DNA from 4 places in the Telluria sp. ZB4P37 genome. Region 4 is predicted to be linked to each of the others. Evidence: predicted binding sites of a transcription regulator. Region 4 holds the regulator's gene; each other region holds the start of a gene.
What was found. The regulator sigma-54, encoded in region 4, starts transcription at its own class of promoters, with help from an activator protein. The targets are predictions, from matches to a motif close to TGGCANGNAANCTGCTTT.

Region 1 (4,522 bases), on a different contig from region 4:
GTGTACAACAGCGTGGCGGTCAATTCGACCCCGGAACGCGACCTGCTCGCCAACGGTTTCCTGGCTAAAAACTTCGGCGAAGAACTGCCGGCCGCCCCGGGCAGCCGCGTCTACGTGACCGAGGAAGTGGCCAACGTCACCGACCAGATCATCACTCCTGAAGTCGCCAAGCTGAACGGCAAGGCACGCATTGACGCCATCGAAAAGAACCAGAAGAAGCTGGTGGCCGAATGCGAAAAAGACGCAGGCTACCGTTGCACCGTGGCCAGCTATTACGGCGGCCTGGAGTTCTACCGCCTCAAGCAGCTCGAGATCCGCGACGTGCGCCTGGTGCACGCGCCACCGGCCGGCGTGGGCAAGTTCGGCGGCGACACCGACAACTGGATGTGGCCGCGCCACACCGGCGACTACGGCTTCTACCGCGCCTACGTGAGCAAGGATGGCAAGGCCGCCGAGTTCTCGAAGGACAACGTGCCTTACCAGCCTAAGCACCACATCAAGATCGCCAAGGAAGGCTCGAAAGAAGGCGATTTCATCATGGTGCTGGGCTACCCTGGCCGCACCAACCGCCACCGCCTGCCGTCGGAAGTGGCCTCGACCTTCGACTGGAACTATCCGGCGTTCGTTGCGGCATCGGGCGAGACCCTGGCCATCATCGAGCGCGAGACCAAGAACGATCCTGCCGCCAAGCTCAGGTACGCCGGCCAGGTCGCCAACGTCAACAACTACTACAAGAACCGCAAGGGCATGCTGACCTCTTACGAGGGTAGTGACTTCCTGCAGCGCAAGACCGCCGAGCACACTGCACTGAAGACCTGGGTCAACGCTAACGCGGCCCGCAAGGCCCAGTTCGGCGCCGACATCGAGCAGGTCGAGCAGCTGATCGCCGAGCGCGATGCCGGCACGAAGAAGACCTTCTTCCTGAGCTATGCGCAGCCGAAGTTCCTGTCCTCGGCACGTTCGCTCTACCGCCTGGCCAACGAGCGCACCAAGCCGGACACCGAGCGCAAGTCGGGCTTCCAGGAACGCGACATGCCGCGCTGGAATTCGGTCATCGCCGGCCAGGACCGCACCTACGACGAAAAAGTCGACAAGGCGCTGGTGCTGAACTTCCTGCAGAAATACAACGCGCAGCCGGCTGCCGAGCATGACGCCGCCTTCGATGCCGCCCTGGGACTCCGCGCCGGCATGAGCGAAGCCGAACTGAAGGCCGCACTGGACCGCATCTATGCCGGTTCGAAACTGGCCAACAAGGACGAGCGCAGCGCATGGCTGAAAAAATCGCCAGCCGAATTCCAGGCCTCGAACGACAGCTTCATCAAGGCCGCCGTCGCGATGTACGACGCCGACATGAAGGATGAAGCCAAAGAGCAGGAACTGGCAGGCAAGATCCAGCAAGCCTATGGCAACTACATGAAGGCCAAGATCGCCTACATGAACAGCCGCGGCCAGGCCGTCTACCCGGACGCCAACGGCACCCTGCGCGTTACCTTCGGCAAGATCGCCGGCCGCGCCCACGGCGCCGACGGCACCGGTTCGTGGACCGCGTTCACCACCATCAAGGGCGTGGTCGCGAAGCACACCGGCGAAGGCGAGTTCAACGCCCCGACCGCACAGCTGGCGGCGATCAAGGCCAAGGACTTCGGCAAGTATGTCGACCCGAAGCTCAAGACCGTGCCGGTCAACTACCTGGCGACGCTGGACATCACCGGCGGCAACTCGGGTTCGGCCGCACTGAACGCCAAGGGCGAGCTGATCGGCCTGGCCTTCGACGGCACCCTGGATTCGATCATCTCGGACTGGGACTTCAACAAGGCCAACACCCGCGACATCCAGGTCGACGTGCGCTACATCCTGTGGAACATGAAGCACGTGGACAAGGCGGACAACCTGCTGAAAGAAATGAACGTGCAATAAACGTTCGGGTGGCGCCTGCGGGCGCCATGTGAAAAGCCACGCGGCCTAGCTTGCGTGGCTTTTTTTATGTCGGAATTTCTTACACCTTGGTCGCCGCCCATCCTTCGATGCGAATTATATTGTTGATTTTAAACATATATTTCCTAATGGCATGTATATTGCTTCTATGCACAAAACATCTTTCTGAAAGAAGACCATGAAATCGACCTTCCTCCGCATCCTCTCCTCCGGCCTGCTCGCCCTGGGCCTGTCCGCTTCGGTGGCCGCTGCCCCAATTACCCTAGGCGGCATGAACGTCGCGAGCCAGTGGACCGACTATGCCAACAAAAGCGGCGAAATGTCGGCAACCCCCTGGGGCAACGCCAATACGCTGAAGGCCAATTCGATCGGCTTCTATGTCGAGTACGCAAATGGACTGACCGGCTCGGCCACCTACACCGGCTTGGCCAACTACTGGAATACGACCTGTTGCAGCCTGGGCCCGAATGGATATATCACCCCGACGACGGCCACCGGCTTCTTCGTCGGAACCGGCCCGTTTTATGCGGGCCTGCATGGGATCAACAACACGGGATTCTCGCTGCCGGCGGCTTGGCAAGACCTGCGCAATCAGTACACCTCGAACTTCGACCTGTCATTCGAGAATTTCAACAATTCGACCTGGCGTGCCGCCAATACTTCGTGGGGAAGCGTCCAGATTACCCTGTACAGCTCGACCGCCCTTGCACCGGCTGTCGTACCGGAGCCGGCATCGGCTGCGCTGTTCGGGCTGGGCGTGCTGGGATTGGCCGCTGCGCGCCGCCGCTCGGCCAAGCTGGCCACGCCGGCAGTTTAAGCGTCCGCGCCCAAGGAGCCCCGCCGCGTGCGGGGCTTTTTTTCGTCCAACTCCGGGGGTATGGCACCCACATCGTCTTGGCTTAGGTAAATATTCCCAAGACACCTCACCCAGGCCTGGGGCGAAGCCCTGGTACGGCTCAAGGCAGTGCTGGAGGCTTGAAGCCTGCTCAAGCCATCATCGCTTCCAGCTCGGCCGCAACCTGCTGCGCCAGCTGGTGGATGTGGAAGCCGTCCACAAAACCGTGGTGTGCCTGTACCGAGAACGGCAATTCGAGGCGCCCGCCGCCGGCATCCCGGAACTTCCCCCATGCGAACGAGGGAATGTCCGGATGCGCCAGCGAGGCGCTCGGATGCTGGATCGAGGTAAACGCCAGCCACGGAATGCAGGTGACGAAGACCTGCTCCTTCGCCTCGCGCGGCGACATGTTGCGGTAGGTGGCGTTCAGCCCGGTCATGGCGCTGGCCTCCTCGCGCGCCGCGATGCCGCGGGCGACGAAGTCGCGCAGGTCGTCGGTCCAGGCGAACTGGGCGAAATTCAGGTCGTCATGGTGGTTCACCACCGTGAACGAGGGCCGCAGGCGCTCGATGCGGAATACCTCGCCGTCCAGCAGGCGCCAGCGGAAGTTCTCGATCGCGAGCACCGAACGCAGCACGGCGCACAGCAGCACGTGGAAGGGGGCCAGGCCCTGCTGCTTGCACCAGGGCCTGAAGTCCGGCAGGTCGAGCGGAAAGCACAGGTTGACCGCGGCGCTGTCCATGCCGTCGAACAGGTCGAAGCGGTCGCGCCGCCGTTCAAATTGTTCCAACTGCGTCTCCACCTGCTTGCCTGACTTACTGCGCCTTGTTCAGGCGGCTGTGGCGCACGCTGTACAGGAAATAGGTCGCCACGGCCACCGCCATCCAGATGAAAAACACGCGGAAGGTGGTCGCCGACAGGTCCTTCATGATGTACAGGCAGGCGAGGATCGACAGGCCCGGGATCAGGTAGGGGCCGAAGGGCACGCGGAAGCCACCCGGCTCGCCCGCACCCTGCTTGGCGCGGATCACCGGCACCGCGATCGACACCACGATGAAGGCGGTCAGCGTGCCCATGCTCACCATGTCCCACAGGAAGGTCGCGTCGACCAGGCCGGCCACCAGGGCCACCACGATGCAGACGATCACGGTATTGGCGGTCGGGGCCAGGGTGCGCTTGTTCACCTTCTGGAAGGTTTTCGGGATCAGACCGTCGCGGCTGATCGCGTACAGGATGCGGGTCTGGCCGTAGATCGTCACCAGGGTCACCGAGAACACCGACACCACCGCGCCCGCCGACAGCACCAGCGCCGGCCAGGCCTGGCCGGTTACGTTCTGCAGGATCACCGACAGGCCGGCCTGCTGGCCCTCGAACAGGTGGGCCGGCTGGGCGCCCATCGCGGCAAACGCCACCATCAGGTAGAACACGGTCACGATCACGAGCGCGGCCAGGATGCCGATCGGGACGTTGCGGCGCGGGTTGTTGACTTCTTCGCCGGCGGTGGCGATGGTGTCCAGGCCAATGAAGGAGAAGAACACGGTGCCGGCGGCGGCTGTCACGCCGGCCATGCCGGCATAGCCGTTGCTGTTGTCGGTATTGAAGAAGGGCGTGAAGTTGTTGGCGTCGAAGCCGGTGAAGGCGATCACCGAGAAGAAGATCAGGATCGCCAGCTTGATCAGCACCATGATGGCATTGGTGGTGGCCGATTCCTTGGTGCCGCGTACCAGCATGATGCAGCACATGGCGATCAGG
Region 2 (4,522 bases), on a different contig from region 4:
CCTGGGCACCCGCATCGGCCAGGGCGTCATGACCTGGGGCATCCCGCTCGGCCTGTTCGTCATCGTGTTCACCATCGTGATCACCGGCATCTACGTGCGCCGCGCCAACGGCTTGTACGATGAACTGACCGACGCCATCCGCAAGAAGGTGGGAGCATGACGCGCCGCATGCCACGGCTTCATCGCAGCGCTGCTGCGCTGGCCCTGTTCGCGCTGTCCGGCATCGCCGCTGCCGCACCCGACCTGGGCCAGGCCGCCAAGCAGACCACCAACTGGACCGCGATCATCATGTTCGCGGCTTTCGTCATCTTCACGCTCTTCATCACCAAGTGGGCAGCGTCGAAAACCCGTTCGGCCTCGGATTTCTACACCGCGGGCGGCGGCATCACCGGTTTCCAGAACGGGCTGGCGATCGCGGGCGACTTCATGTCGGCCGCTTCCTTCCTCGGCATTTCGGCGGCCGTCTTCCTCGACGGTTTCGACGGACTGATATACGCCATCGGCTTCCTGGTCGGCTGGCCCATCATCACCTTCCTGATGGCCGAACGCCTGCGCAACCTGGGGCGCTTCACCTTTGCCGACGTCGCCGCCTACCGCTTCCACCAGAAGCCGATCCGCGTCTTTGCCGCCTCGGGCACCCTGGTCGTGGTGCTGTTCTATCTCATCGCCCAGATGGTCGGCGCCGGCCAGCTCATCAAGCTGCTGTTCGGCCTTGACTACTGGATCGCGGTGGTGATCGTCGGCGTGCTGATGATGGTCTATGTGCTGTTCGGCGGCATGACCGCCACCACCTGGGTGCAGATCATCAAGGCCGTGCTGCTGCTCTCGGGCGCCTCGTACATGGCGTTCGCGGTCCTGGCGCAATTCAACTTCAGCCCGGAAAAGTTGTTCGCCACCGCGACCGAGCTGCACGCCAAGGGCTTCTCCATCATGGGGCCGGGTAACTTCGTCAAAGACCCGATCTCCGCGATTTCCTTCGGCATGGCCTTGATGTTCGGCACCGCCGGCCTGCCGCACATCCTGATGCGCTTCTTTACCGTCCCGAGCGCCAAGGAGGCGCGCAAGTCGGTGCTGTGGGCCACCACCTGGATCGGCTATTTCTACATCCTCACCTTCATCATCGGCTTCGGCGCGATCGTGCTGGTCGGGACCAATCCCGAATTCAAAGATGCAGCAGGCAAATTGCTGGGCGGGAACAACATGGCGGCGGTGCACCTGGCCAAGGCCGTGGGCGGCGACATCTTCCTCGGCTTCATCTCGGCGGTGGCCTTCGCCACCATCCTCGCGGTGGTGGCTGGCCTGACCCTGTCCGGGGCCTCGGCCGTCTCGCACGACCTGTATGCCACCGTGTTCGCCAAGGGAACGGCCACCAGCAGCAGCGAGCTGCGGGTCTCGAAGATCACCACGATTTGCCTCGGTTTCATTGCGGTGCTGCTCGGTATCGCCTTCGAAAAGCAGAACGTGGCCTTCATGGTGTCGCTGGCGTTCGCGATCGCGGCCTCGGCCAATTTCCCGGTACTGTTCATGTCGGTGCTATGGAAGGACTGCACCACCCGCGGTGCGACGGTCGGCGGCTTCCTTGGCCTGGGCACGGCGGTGCTCCTGACGGTGGTATCGAAGTCGGTCTGGGTCGACGTGCTGGGCAATGCGGCGGCGATCTTCCCCTACACCTCGCCGGCGATCTTCTCGATGCCGATCGGCTTCTTCGGCATCTGGCTGTTCTCGGTGACGGACAAGAGCCCGCGCGCGGCCATCGACAGGGCCGGCTTCGAAGCGCAGGAAGTGCGGTCGGAAACCGGCATCGGTGCCTCGGGCGCCAGCGGACATTGAGCCCCTGCTGCCACTGACGGGCTGCAAACGTCTTTCCAACCCCGCTACGGCGGGGTTTTTTATTGATATCATGTTCCATTCTGCGTTTCATCGTGAAACATGATGAAACGCAATAGACGAGAAAAACCGCCGACGGTGCGCTGAAACGCGGCCAAGTGCTTGAAATTCGTTGCAATCGTCCGCCCGCACGCGCTGGCACGCCCCTTGCATCAGAGGGTTGGTATTCGTTCAACGTATCAATTGAAAGGTTTAGCATGAGCCAGTATTCCGCCGGTGCGGCATTCCGCAAGGCAGTCCAGGAAGAATCCCCGCTGCAGGTCGTCGGCGCCATCAATGCCAACCACGCCCTGCTGGCCAAGCGCGCCGGTTTCAAGGCGATCTACCTGTCCGGCGGCGGCGTCGCTGCCGGCTCGCTGGGCCTGCCGGACCTGGGCATCTCGAACCTGGACGACGTACTGGTCGACGTGCGCCGCATCACGGATGTGTGCGACCTGCCACTGCTGGTCGACATCGACACCGGTTTTGGCGCCTCGGCCTTCAACGTCGCCCGCAGCGTGCGTTCGCTGATCAAGGCCGGCGCGGCGGCTTGCCATATCGAAGACCAGGTCGGCGCCAAGCGCTGCGGCCATCGTCCGGGCAAGGAAATCGTCGACCTGGACGAAATGGTGGACCGCGTGAAAGCGGCTGCCGACGCTCGCACCGACGAAGACTTTGTCATCATGGCGCGCACCGATGCGCTGGCCGTGGAAGGCCTGGACGCCGCGATCGAACGCGCCGTGGCCTGCGTCGAAGCCGGTGCCGACATGATCTTCCCGGAAGCCATGACCAGCCTCGAGATGTACAGGCAGTTCGCCGACGCCGTGAAGGTGCCGGTGCTGGCCAACATCACCGAATTCGGCGCGACCCCGCTGTTCACCGTCGAGGAACTGAAAAGCGCCCACGTCGCCCTGGCGCTGTACCCGCTGTCAGCCTTCCGCGCCATGAACAAGGCGGCCGAAAACGTGTATAACGCCATTCGCCGCGACGGCACCCAGCAGAACGTGCTGGACACGATGCAGACCCGCGCCGAGCTGTACGACCGCATTGATTATCACAGCTTTGAAGCTAAGCTCGACGCTTTGTTCGCCCAGAAAAAAACCAAGTAACCAGGAGACCGCATGAGCACCCAGAACAACGACATCCCGACCTTCAAGCCGAAGAAATCGGTGGCCCTGTCCGGCGTCGCCGCCGGCAATACGGCGCTGTGCTCGGTTGGCAAGTCGGGCAACGATTTGCATTACCGCGGCTATGACATCCTGGACGTCGCCACCAGCTGCGAATTCGAGGAAATCGCCTACCTGCTGGTGCACGGCAAGCTGCCGACCCAAGCAGAACTGAAAGGCTACAAGGCCAAGCTGAAATCGCTGCGCGGCCTGCCGCAGGCGGTCAAGAGCGCGCTGGAAGCGCTGCCGGCAGGCGCCCACCCGATGGACGTGATGCGCACCGGCGTGTCGACCCTGGGCTGCACCTTGCCCGAGAAGGACGACCACAATATCCCCGGCGCGCGCGACATCGCCGACCGCCTGATGGCCTCCTTCGGCTCGATGCTGCTGTACTGGTATCACTACAGCCACAATGGCAAGCGCATTGAGGTAGAAACCGACGACGATTCGATCGGCGGCCACTTCCTGCACCTGCTGCACGGCCACGCACCAAAAGAAGAGTGGGTGCGCGCCATGCACACCTCGCTCATCCTGTATGCCGAACACGAATTCAACGCCTCGACCTTCACCGCGCGCGTCATCGCAGGCACCGGCTCGGACATGCACTCGGCCATCACCGGCGCGATCGGCGCGCTGCGCGGCCCGAAGCACGGCGGCGCCAACGAAGTGGCGCTGGACATCCAGAAGCGCTACGAGAACGCCGATGAAGCCGAAGCCGACATCCGCAACCGCGTGGCCAACAAGGAAGTCGTGATCGGCTTCGGCCACCCGGTCTACACCATCAGCGACCCGCGCAACGTGGTGATCAAGGAAGTGGCGCGTTCGCTGTCCGCGGAAGGTGGTTCGATGAAGATGTTCGACATCGCCGAGCGTCTTGAGTCGGTGATGTGGGAAGTGAAGAAGATGTTCCCGAACCTGGACTGGTTCTCGGCCGTCTCGTACCACATGATGGGCGTGCCGACCGCCATGTTCACGCCGCTGTTCGTCATCTCGCGCACCTCCGGCTGGGCCGCGCACGTGATCGAGCAGCGCATCGACAACAAGATCATCCGCCCGAGCGCGAACTACGTCGGTCCGGAGGACCTGCAGTTCGTGCCGATCGCGGATCGGAAGTAAGAAGCAAGCAGGGCCGGGCAGGATTGGTTGATAGCGCGAGACGCACACCGTGAACGCTGATACCGGCCTGCACCCTTGGCACGTCGTTCCCGCGCAGGCGGGAACCAATTTGCTTGCGGACCACTCGCACAAATTCAGGCGGCCCGCAACAGCAGCCCGTCGTACCGGCGAAGGCCGGTACCCAAGTTTGTGTGCAGGCCACTCACGCAGAAATTGGATCCCGGCCTTCGCCGGGATGACGGTTGTTAGGGCGGCTAATCAATCGAGCACCATCGAGTAATCGAACACTTCGAGCAAACGAGCCTCATCATGAACACCAATCACCGCAAACCCCTCCCTGGCACCAGCCTGGACTATTTCGACGTGCGCAGCGC
Region 3 (4,522 bases), on a different contig from region 4:
GGGCATTTCGCAGGACTTTCGCGAAAAAGGTAGCACCAAGGCAATTCAACCAAGTTCAACCGTGCGCGGCGACAAGCGCGGCAATAGTCCGCTATTATTGCTAGGAATGTATCGTGAGATGTACCGCCATAGCCGTCAGAACGGGATTCGTTACTGGTATGCCGCTATGGAAAGGTCACTGGCGCGCTCGCTGGATAAGATGGGATTCAAGTTCGTGCCGATTGGGCCGCAGGTCGATTACTATGGTCCCGTTACACCGCACATGGTCGACTTGAATGAGCTGAACGAGCGCTTAAAGAGAGAAAACAAGTTCCTGGCAGCCTGGTTCAATGACGAACCGATTCCCATCTGGATCATGGTGAAGACCATGGTCGGAAATTATCTGGGGGCACGCTTCAGGAAAAAATAACTAGGGTCCGAGACTGGACAATAAAAACAGATGGACAACGGAAAAGCCCGCGTCGACCCTGACGCCTTCCTGTCCCGTGTAGATTTCGGGGCGCACCAGGAAACGATCGACCACGTCAACAGCAACATTTTCCGCGCTTACCTGGGCAGCCACTTAGCCAACATCCCAGGTGACATTTTTAAGCTTCGCCACCAGGTGTATTGCCTGGAATGTGCCTTCCTCCAGCCCGACCAGTATGTCGACGGCATGGAGCTCGACGATTACGACGACGCCTCCACCCACTTCGCGGCCTATACGCTTGAAGAAAAGCTGATCGGCGCGGTCAGGCTCGTGCAGCCCGTGGCGCCCAAGCCCTACCCGTTCGAGTTGCACTGCGAAGTATTCGACGATTTCGACATGCCCGACCGCGAACAGTCGGCCGAGATTTCACGCCTGGTGGTCAAGAAAAGCCACCGCCGCCGGCGCGCCGACAGCGTGCTGGGCATTCCCGGTTTCCTGCCGAGCCACGAGCCGGCGGTCGAATTCGATCCGGCGGTGGACCGGCGCGACCGTAGCTCGCCGATGCTGCTGCTCGGGATGTACCGCGAAATGTTCCGCCACAGCCAGGAAGCCGGCATCCGGTACTGGTATGCCGCGATGGAGCGGTCGCTCGCGCACGCGCTCAAGAAAATGGGATTCCGCTTCATGGCCATCGGCCCGGAAGCGAATTACTACGGTTCCGTCACGCCCTACGTGCTGGACCTGCATGACCTGCGGCGCAAGCTCTCGACGAGCAACCCGACCCTGGCGGCCTGGTTCAACGAAAAACCGCCAGTGGTCGAACACACCCACCCTTCCCGCGTCCACGTGGTCCGCAATCCGGGCAACGACATCAATTAAGCAGCGATATTCACCAGCTTGGTCGTGTGGTTGCGGAAGCTGTGCACCACCATGTTCGGCGATGCCGGCACATCCATTCCCGCCAGCATGTCGTGCATCATTGAGACGGCCAGCGCGGCGACCGTGAAGCTGCCCACCGCGATCTGCGATGCCGGGCAAGGACGGCCGTCTTCCATGATCGTCAGTGCCTTGGCCACCTGCTCGACCACCTGGCGGTCGAGGTGGGCGCCGATCCGGCCCATGATTTTCCCGAACACGTTCGCATAACTGGCATCGCCTTCGCCCTGGGCGTGCTGGACATCGTGCGCGATGACGTCGGCCAGCGAGGCGCTGGTGCCCGCAGGGAAATACAGCACGCCGGCGCCGAAACCGATCGACAGCGCAGTAAACACGGCCTTGCGCTGCTCGCGGGCATTCGTGTGCAGGGCCAGGATGGCTTCGAGGTCGAGGAAATCGATGGTATCGAAGATGATGTCGACACTGTCCACCAGCGACTGGGCATTGCCCGCGTCGAGGTTGGCCTGGACCGCTTCGACTTTCGCTTCCGGGTTGATGCGCAAAATGTGCTTCTTCAGGGCCTGCACTTTCGGCGAGCCGATGTCGTCGAAGTCGTAGAACTGGCGGTTCAGGTTGTGTGCGTCGACGGTATCGCCGTCGATCAGGACGAATTCGCTAAAGCCCATGCGCGCGGCGCAGATGGCGGTCGAGGCGCCCAGGCCGCAACCGGCGATCAACAGGCGGGTGCTGCGGATCTTTGCCTGGGTGTCGCTGGACACATAGCCGTTATTGCGCGTGGTAAAGGTATCGTAATCGAAAGCGTTGGTCATGGAACCCTCATATCGGAATGGTGCCGCATTGGCATGGTGCAGGAAAGTACGCGTCGTACGCCCATAAATAGCGCGCCACTTCCTTGCAAATAATGCGAGGCATCATGCCATTTTCTGGCCGTGTCAGCCAGCTTTTCAATGGGCTCAATTTGACTGTCGGTTTTCCTTACAGCTGCGCTGCAGTCTGCCGGCTTTTCAGCTTGGCTGAGACCGCGGCAGGCTTGTCCCATCTCTTACCCACCCCTGTAAACCCATCGCGAATGCTGAAACTGGCAAATGCGCTGTAGTTTGATTCATCGCAACAACTTCTATGTCCGCAAGATATATCAGCGTGTCGAAGAACTTTACAGGGGTAAAAAAGAGCCCGGATAGCTCATGTAGGACTAGTTCCCGCCGAGAAAATAAGCCCAATAAAATCAATCAGTTGCAACGGGCAACATTTTGCTGGCACGCGGATTGCTTAATACCTCGTGTCGCTCCCCGCAGCACCAAATTAAATCTCTGGAGATTAGAATGAAACTGAAACAACTGATTACCGCCCTGACCCTCGGCTTCGCAGCACTGTCCGCATCGGCTACTCCGCTGGACGCAATGACCGGCGCCCTGAACATCAAGCTGACCGGCCTGACCACCGAAGCAAACAACCCTGCCGGCACCAACGAAACGACCTGGGGCGTAGGTAACATCACCCAAATCATCGGCACCGGCGGCCAGAACTGGTTCTCGGGCGTGTCGGATGGCACCTACCTGTACTACATGATCTACGGTATCGCTGACCAGAACATCATCTATGATGATGTCTCGAAGAAGTTCAGCATCTACAACATCGGCGCTACCGGTGGCGCTGCTGACGGCGAGATCCACCTGGACATCTACCGTTCGACCACCAACCTGCTCGAGCTGACCTCGAACTTCAATGCCAACCCGGCTGGTCGTACCGGCTACGACAGCTACTCGCTGTTCGCTGGCATGGAAAAATATCTGGCAGTCACCTTTGGCGAAGGCAAGCAGACCGTCAACGTGGCAGGCGGCACCAATCCAGGCGCCGACGAGACCCTGGCAACCTTGGTCCAGACCGCTACCGGCGCGACCCTGCCAGCCGCTGGCGAAGGCCAGTTCTTCGGTGACGTGATCGGCGGCACCGCGAAGACCCAGTGGGACACCAACGGCCAGTTCGGTCACGACTTCGACGGCAAGTTCACGCTGAGCACCAACGGCGCGAGCCAGGGTTCGGGCACCTGCACGGACGCACAAATTGCTAACAACACCTGCTTCGTCGGCCTGATCAACGATCCAATCCGCGCCAACAAGATCCCTGAGCCAGGTTCGCTGGCCCTGCTGGGTCTGGGCTTCGCCGGTCTGGCTGGCCTGCGCCGCCGCCGCGCTGCCAAGTAATTTTCCTGCACACGACCGGGGCAACCCGGCCGTGGCATGAAGGCTGAAAAGGCCGGATCCTGCAAGGGATCCGGCCTTTTTCATTGTGCCCTCAACTGCCGGCGCGGGCGCCCTCCTGCAGCGTCCCCTTGAGCTGGCCGATCAGTTCGGTCGCCGCGCTGACGATCTGGCCGGGCGCAAAGCCGGCCCGCGTCATCTCCTTGTAGAACGAGCGCGCCAGGATGCGCGCAACATCTTCCGGATTCTGGTAAGCGGTGCCGGGCGCGGCGCCACCCCGGTGCTGCCCCTCCTGCCCCCGTTCATGCGCATCGCGCACCAGCGCCATTTGCGCAAAGCGCGACGCCAGCAGGTGCTGCAGCTGGATCACCTGGACCGATTTCCCGATGAACAGCGCCACCACCTCGAGCAGGTGCAGCTCGGCTTCGCTGAAGGCGGCGCCTGTGACGTTCACCACCCCGACCAGGCGGCCGTCGATGCGCACCGGCGCCGACATGAGGGCCGGCAGCATGGTGTGCTTGCGCCGGGCCAAGCCGGCGAAGGCGGAGCGGGTAATGTCCTCGACCAGCAGCGCGCGGCCGCTGGCCAGCACCTGGCCGCAGATGCCTTCGCCGCTTGCCACCAGGGCATTGGCGGCGGCCGGCGGCAGCTCGCCCGCGCTGGCGCACAGGCGCATGCGCAGGTCGTCGGGGGATTCGCTGTTGAGCAGCATGACCGAACAGCTGGCGGCGCCGACCAGGCGCTTGGCCAGCTCGGCATGGCTATGCAGGTTGTCGTCGAGGCTGCCGCTGGCGAGCAGGGCCTGCACGTCCTGCAGGCGCACCAGGCGCTTTGCATGGTCAGTCATGGATCACCTTCCGGATAAAGGGTCGACGCTGCGCCGGCTGAGTGCGGCAATTGATAATAGATTAATTCACACCTTGCAACAAGCGGTATCGCTGCAGGTGTATCCGGAAGTCAAGGTCCTGGCTAGACCGGCGCCTGGGTTTCTTCCTGTCCTTTGCGCGGCGACAGG
Region 4 (4,522 bases):
GCTCGGCGCCTCCACCATCCGTGGCACCGGCATGGTCGCGAACAACGCGACCCAGAAACTGCACCTGGCCAGCCGCGGCCAGATCGTCTATCCGCCACGCGCGCAACGCTAGCGCGCACGTCATCACAGGACAAGCACCATGAAAAAAATCATTCTTGCCGCCCTTCTTGGCCTGGCCTCCCTCGGCGCCTTTGCCGAGCGCGCCGATTCGCTCAAGCAGGCCGTGATCAACTTCGACACCCTGGACGTCGACGAGGTCACGCAAACCCGCATCCTGACCGGCAACGTCGTGCTCACGCGCGGCACCCTGGTGCTCAAGTCCGACCGCGCCCAGGTCAAGGAAACGCCGGAAGGCTATATGAGCGTGACGCTCACCGCAGCGCCGGGCAAGCTGGCCACCTTCCGCCAGAAGCGCGACGGCGGTCCGGACCTGTGGGTCGAAGGCCAGGCCCAGCGCATCGAATACGACGAGCGCGCCGAGCTGGTCAAGCTGTTCACCGCGGCCGAAGTGCGCGAGCTCGAAAGCGGGCGCATGACCAATGAAATCAAGGGTCCGTTCATTTCCTACGACAACCGCAAGGAAGTCGCCCAGGTGCGCAACGACGCCAGCGGCCAGAGCAAGATCGGCGGCGGGCGCGGCACCCTGATCATCGCCCCGCGCCGCCCTGCAACCGCAGAAGGCGGCAAGCAATGACGGCAGCCTTGGCAACCGTGCGCGAAGGCTGCAGCACCCTGATCGTCAAGGGCCTGCAAAAGAGCTATGGCAAGCGGCTGGTGGTGCGCGACGTCTCGCTGCAGGTGGAATGCGGCGAAGTGGTTGGTTTGCTGGGCCCGAACGGCGCCGGCAAGACCACCTCGTTCTACATGATCGTCGGCCTGGTGCCGTCGGACGCCGGTTCGATCGACATCAACGGCACCGACATCTCGAGCCTGCCGATTCATCGCCGCGCGGTGCTCGGCCTGTCCTACCTGCCGCAGGAAGCCTCGGTGTTCCGCAAGCTCACGGTGGAAGAGAACATCCGCGCCGTGCTCGAACTGCAGCGCACCGACGAAGGCAAGGCCATGTCGAAGGACGAGATCAACGAGCGCCTCGATACCCTGCTGGCCGAACTGCAGATCGAGAAGCTGCGCGAGAACCCGGCGCTGTCGCTGTCGGGCGGCGAGCGCCGCCGCGTGGAGATCGCGCGCGCGCTGGCGACCAACCCGCGCTTCGTGCTGCTCGACGAACCGTTTGCCGGCGTGGACCCGATCGCGGTCATCGAGATCCAGCGCATCGTACGCTTCCTGAAGGAGCGCAACATCGGCGTCCTGATCACGGACCATAACGTGCGCGAGACGCTCGGCATCTGCGATCGCGCCTACATCATCAACCAGGGGGCGGTGCTGGCCTCGGGCCGTCCGGACGACATCATCGCCGACGAGTCGGTGCGCCGCGTCTACCTCGGCGAACACTTCCGCATGTGACCATGAAACAGTCCCTGCAACTCCGCACTTCGCAGCACCTGGCGCTCACGCCGCAGCTGCAGCAGTCGATCCGGCTCCTGCAGTTGTCCACGCTCGAACTGCACCAGGAGCTCGAGCAGATACTGACCGATAACCCGCTGCTCGAACGCCTTGACGATCCGCTCGACCACTCGGTGCGCCTGCTGGCTGACGGCGCCATCAACAGCGCACCCGCCAGCGGCGAAGCCCCGGCCACGCAGCCGGCACAGGAAGCCGGCGAAGGCGAGGGCGCCAAGCCGGAGGGCGAAGGTATCGAGGACGGCAATGATCGCGACCGGGGCGAACCGGATGGCGACTGGGGCGGCGAGGGCGGCGGCGCGCGCAGCGGCGACGACGAAGACGGCCGCCCGCAGCTGGAAGCCTGCAGCGTATCCCTGCGCGAGCACCTGGCCGAACAGGTCCGCACCACCGGCTGCAGCGTGCGCGACCGCGCGCTGGCCGAACTCGTGATCGATGCGCTCGACGACAACGGCTATCTGGAGGAGCCGCTGGACGACATCCACGCGCGCCTGCCCGCCGAACTCGAGATCGAGATGGACGAGCTGCGCTGTGCGCTGGCACTGGTGCAGAGCCTGGACCCGGTCGGCTGCGGTGCACGCAGCGCGGCCGAATGCCTGGCGCTGCAGATCCGCCGCATGCCGGGCGTGCCGATGGTCACGCGGCGCCTTGCGTTGAAGATCGTCGAAGGCTACCTGAGCTGGTTCGCCCAGCGCGAATACGCCAAGCTCAAGAAGGCGTTGGACTGCGACGACGAAGACCTGCGCGAAGTGCAGGCCGTGGTCCGCCAGTGCAATCCACATCCCGGCGCGACCTTTGCGTCTGCTACCTCCGACTACGTGGTGCCGGACGTGATCGTGCGCCGCGCCAAGGGCGGCTGGTCGGTGGTGCTGAACCCGGACGTGATGCCGAAACTGCGCGTGAATTCGCTCTACGCCAACCTGCTCAAGCAGGGGAAAAGCGAAAGCCAGATGGGCGCGCAGCTGCAGGAAGCCAAGTGGCTGATCAAGAATATGCGCCAGCGTTTCGATACGATCTTGCGTGTGGCCGAGGCAATTGTAGAGCGCCAGCGCAACTTTTTCAGCCATGGCGCGGTTGCCATGCGCCCGCTTGTGCTGCGCGAGATTGCTGATACACTAGGCCTACACGAGAGTACGATTTCCCGTGTAACCACGCAGAAATACATGTTGACCCCCCACGGCATGTTTGAACTGAAATATTTCTTCGGAAGCCACGTCGCCACCGAAGCGGGGGGAGAAGCATCTTCCACGGCGATCCGCGCGCTCATTGCGCAATTGACAGGAGCAGAAGACCCAAAGAACCCTCTATCCGACAGCAAGATCGCGGAAATGCTCGGGGAACAAGGTATGGTCATTGCGCGCCGGACGGTTGCCAAATACCGCGAAGCCCTCAAGATCCCTCCCGTCAGCCTCCGCAAGTCTCTGTAACTGCACTGCCCACACCTATCTTGTGGCGCGGGCAGCGCGACATTTTAAAGGAGTGTGTATGAACCTCACAATCAGTGGTCATCATCTTGAAGTGACTCCCGCAATTCGTGAATACGTTCAGAATAAGCTCGAGCGCATTAACCGTCATTTCGATCACGTGATCGACACCCACGTGTTCCTCGCCATCGACAACCTCACCGAAAAAGAAAAACGGCAGAAAGCCGAGATCAACCTGCAAGTATCAGGAAAAATTTTGCATGTGGCCAGTGCCGCGCAAGACCTGTACGCGGCGATCGACATGCTGATGGACAGGCTGGACCGCCAGGTCATCAAGCACAAGTCCATGCTGCAAAATCATAATCACGTGGCGCACAAACGCCTGCCGGATCTCGGCGAAGCCGCCGCTGCGTAAATACGCGCGGCAGCAATGACAGCAAGGGCGTCTGAGGGGACGCCCTTTTTGCATCTACAGTGCTTCGCATGCGCGCGACTGTTCTGTAAAATGCATGTTTTTTCGATCACAGCACATTCCATGACCGACACCGTCCTGACCCGCGTCGCCAACCGCACCGGCGTCATTACGCTCGACCGGCCAAAAGCCCTGAATTCCTTGTCGCTCGATATGGTGCGCGCGCTCACCGCGATCCTGCGCGACTGGCAGAACGATGCCGGCATCGACGCGGTCGTGATCACCAGCTCGAGCGAAAAGGCCTTGTGCGCGGGTGGCGACATCCGTTTCTTCCATGAAATGGGCCATGTCGGGCCGACTGGCGGCAGCGCGCTGCTGGAAGATTTCTTCACCGAAGAATACGCGCTGAACCACCTGATCCATTTCTACCCGAAGCCGTATATCGCGCTGATGGATGGCGTGGTGATGGGTGGCGGCATGGGCATTGCCCAGGGCGGTCCCGGTTGCGGCCTGCGCATCGTCACCGAGCGCAGCAAGGTCGCCATGCCCGAGGTGAATATCGGCCTGTTCCCCGATGTCGGCGGCAGCCATTTCCTGTCGCACGCGCCGGGCCAGTTGGGCCAGTACCTGGGCCTCACCGGTTTGACGATCGGCCCGGCCGACGCGATGTACGTGGGCCTGGCGGACCTGTTCGTGCCGGGCGAGAAGATGGGTGAGTTGATGGCGCTGGTGGAAGCTACGCCGGGTGCTGGTTTGCCTGCAGCGATCCGTGCGTTTGCCGCGCCGTTTGCGCGGGCCGCAGGCAGCAGTGAACTGCAGGCCCGGCGCGCCGTGATCGACGCCCACTTCGGCGCCGCCTCTGTGGCCGCCATCATGGCATCGCTGGCGCGCGACGAGAACCCGTTCGCGCAAAAAGCCCTCAAGGCCATGCGCCAGCGCTCGCCCCTGATGATGTGCGTCACGCGCGAACTCCTGCAGCGCGGCGCCTCGCTGGACGTGGCCGATTGCCTGCGCATGGAACGCTCGCTGGTGCGCCACAACTTCGAACACGGCGAAGTGCTGGAAGGCGTGCGCGCGCTGGTGATCGACAAGGACAACCTGCCGAAGTGGAATCCGGCGACGCTGGAGGAAGTGACGCCAGCGATGGTGGCGAAATTCTTCGAGC

Region 1: a site for sigma-54 is predicted at 2,065-2,082, ahead of AC56K1_RS19030 (PEP-CTERM sorting domain-containing protein). Genes of this name have one in related genera too.
Region 2: a site for sigma-54 is predicted at 2,024-2,041, ahead of prpB (methylisocitrate lyase). Genes of this name have one in related genera too.
Region 3: a site for sigma-54 is predicted at 2,561-2,578, ahead of AC56K1_RS08860 (PEP-CTERM sorting domain-containing protein). Genes of this name have one in related genera too.

What each region holds. Positions count from the first base shown of each region.
Region 1 covers NZ_JCASID010000014.1:58,992-63,513, reverse strand. Annotated here, with positions in the region: gene AC56K1_RS19035 (S46 family peptidase) at 1-1,917, shown strand, start outside; gene AC56K1_RS19030 (PEP-CTERM sorting domain-containing protein) at 2,114-2,752, shown strand; gene AC56K1_RS19025 (CatA-like O-acetyltransferase) at 2,922-3,560, opposite strand; gene AC56K1_RS19020 (APC family permease) at 3,586-4,522, opposite strand, start outside.
Region 2 covers NZ_JCASID010000011.1:154,787-159,308, forward strand. Annotated here, with positions in the region: gene AC56K1_RS17210 (DUF485 domain-containing protein) at 1-160, shown strand, start outside; gene AC56K1_RS17215 (cation acetate symporter) at 169-1,830, shown strand; gene prpB (methylisocitrate lyase) at 2,085-2,975, shown strand; gene prpC (bifunctional 2-methylcitrate synthase/citrate synthase) at 2,988-4,148, shown strand; gene acnD (Fe/S-dependent 2-methylisocitrate dehydratase AcnD) at 4,458-4,522, shown strand, end outside.
Region 3 covers NZ_JCASID010000003.1:338,526-343,047, reverse strand. Annotated here, with positions in the region: gene AC56K1_RS08875 (PEP-CTERM/exosortase system-associated acyltransferase) at 1-409, shown strand, start outside; gene AC56K1_RS08870 (PEP-CTERM/exosortase system-associated acyltransferase) at 440-1,288, shown strand; gene AC56K1_RS08865 (HesA/MoeB/ThiF family protein) at 1,285-2,115, opposite strand; gene AC56K1_RS08860 (PEP-CTERM sorting domain-containing protein) at 2,629-3,510, shown strand; gene AC56K1_RS08855 (GAF domain-containing protein) at 3,602-4,354, opposite strand; gene AC56K1_RS08850 (nucleotidyltransferase domain-containing protein) at 4,477-4,522, opposite strand, start outside.
Region 4 covers NZ_JCASID010000008.1:206,842-211,363, forward strand. Annotated here, with positions in the region: gene lptC (LPS export ABC transporter periplasmic protein LptC) at 1-112, shown strand, start outside; gene lptA (lipopolysaccharide transport periplasmic protein LptA) at 140-694, shown strand; gene lptB (LPS export ABC transporter ATP-binding protein) at 691-1,464, shown strand; gene AC56K1_RS14845 (RNA polymerase factor sigma-54) at 1,467-2,948, shown strand; gene hpf (ribosome hibernation-promoting factor, HPF/YfiA family) at 3,007-3,360, shown strand; gene AC56K1_RS14855 (enoyl-CoA hydratase/isomerase family protein) at 3,481-4,522, shown strand, end outside.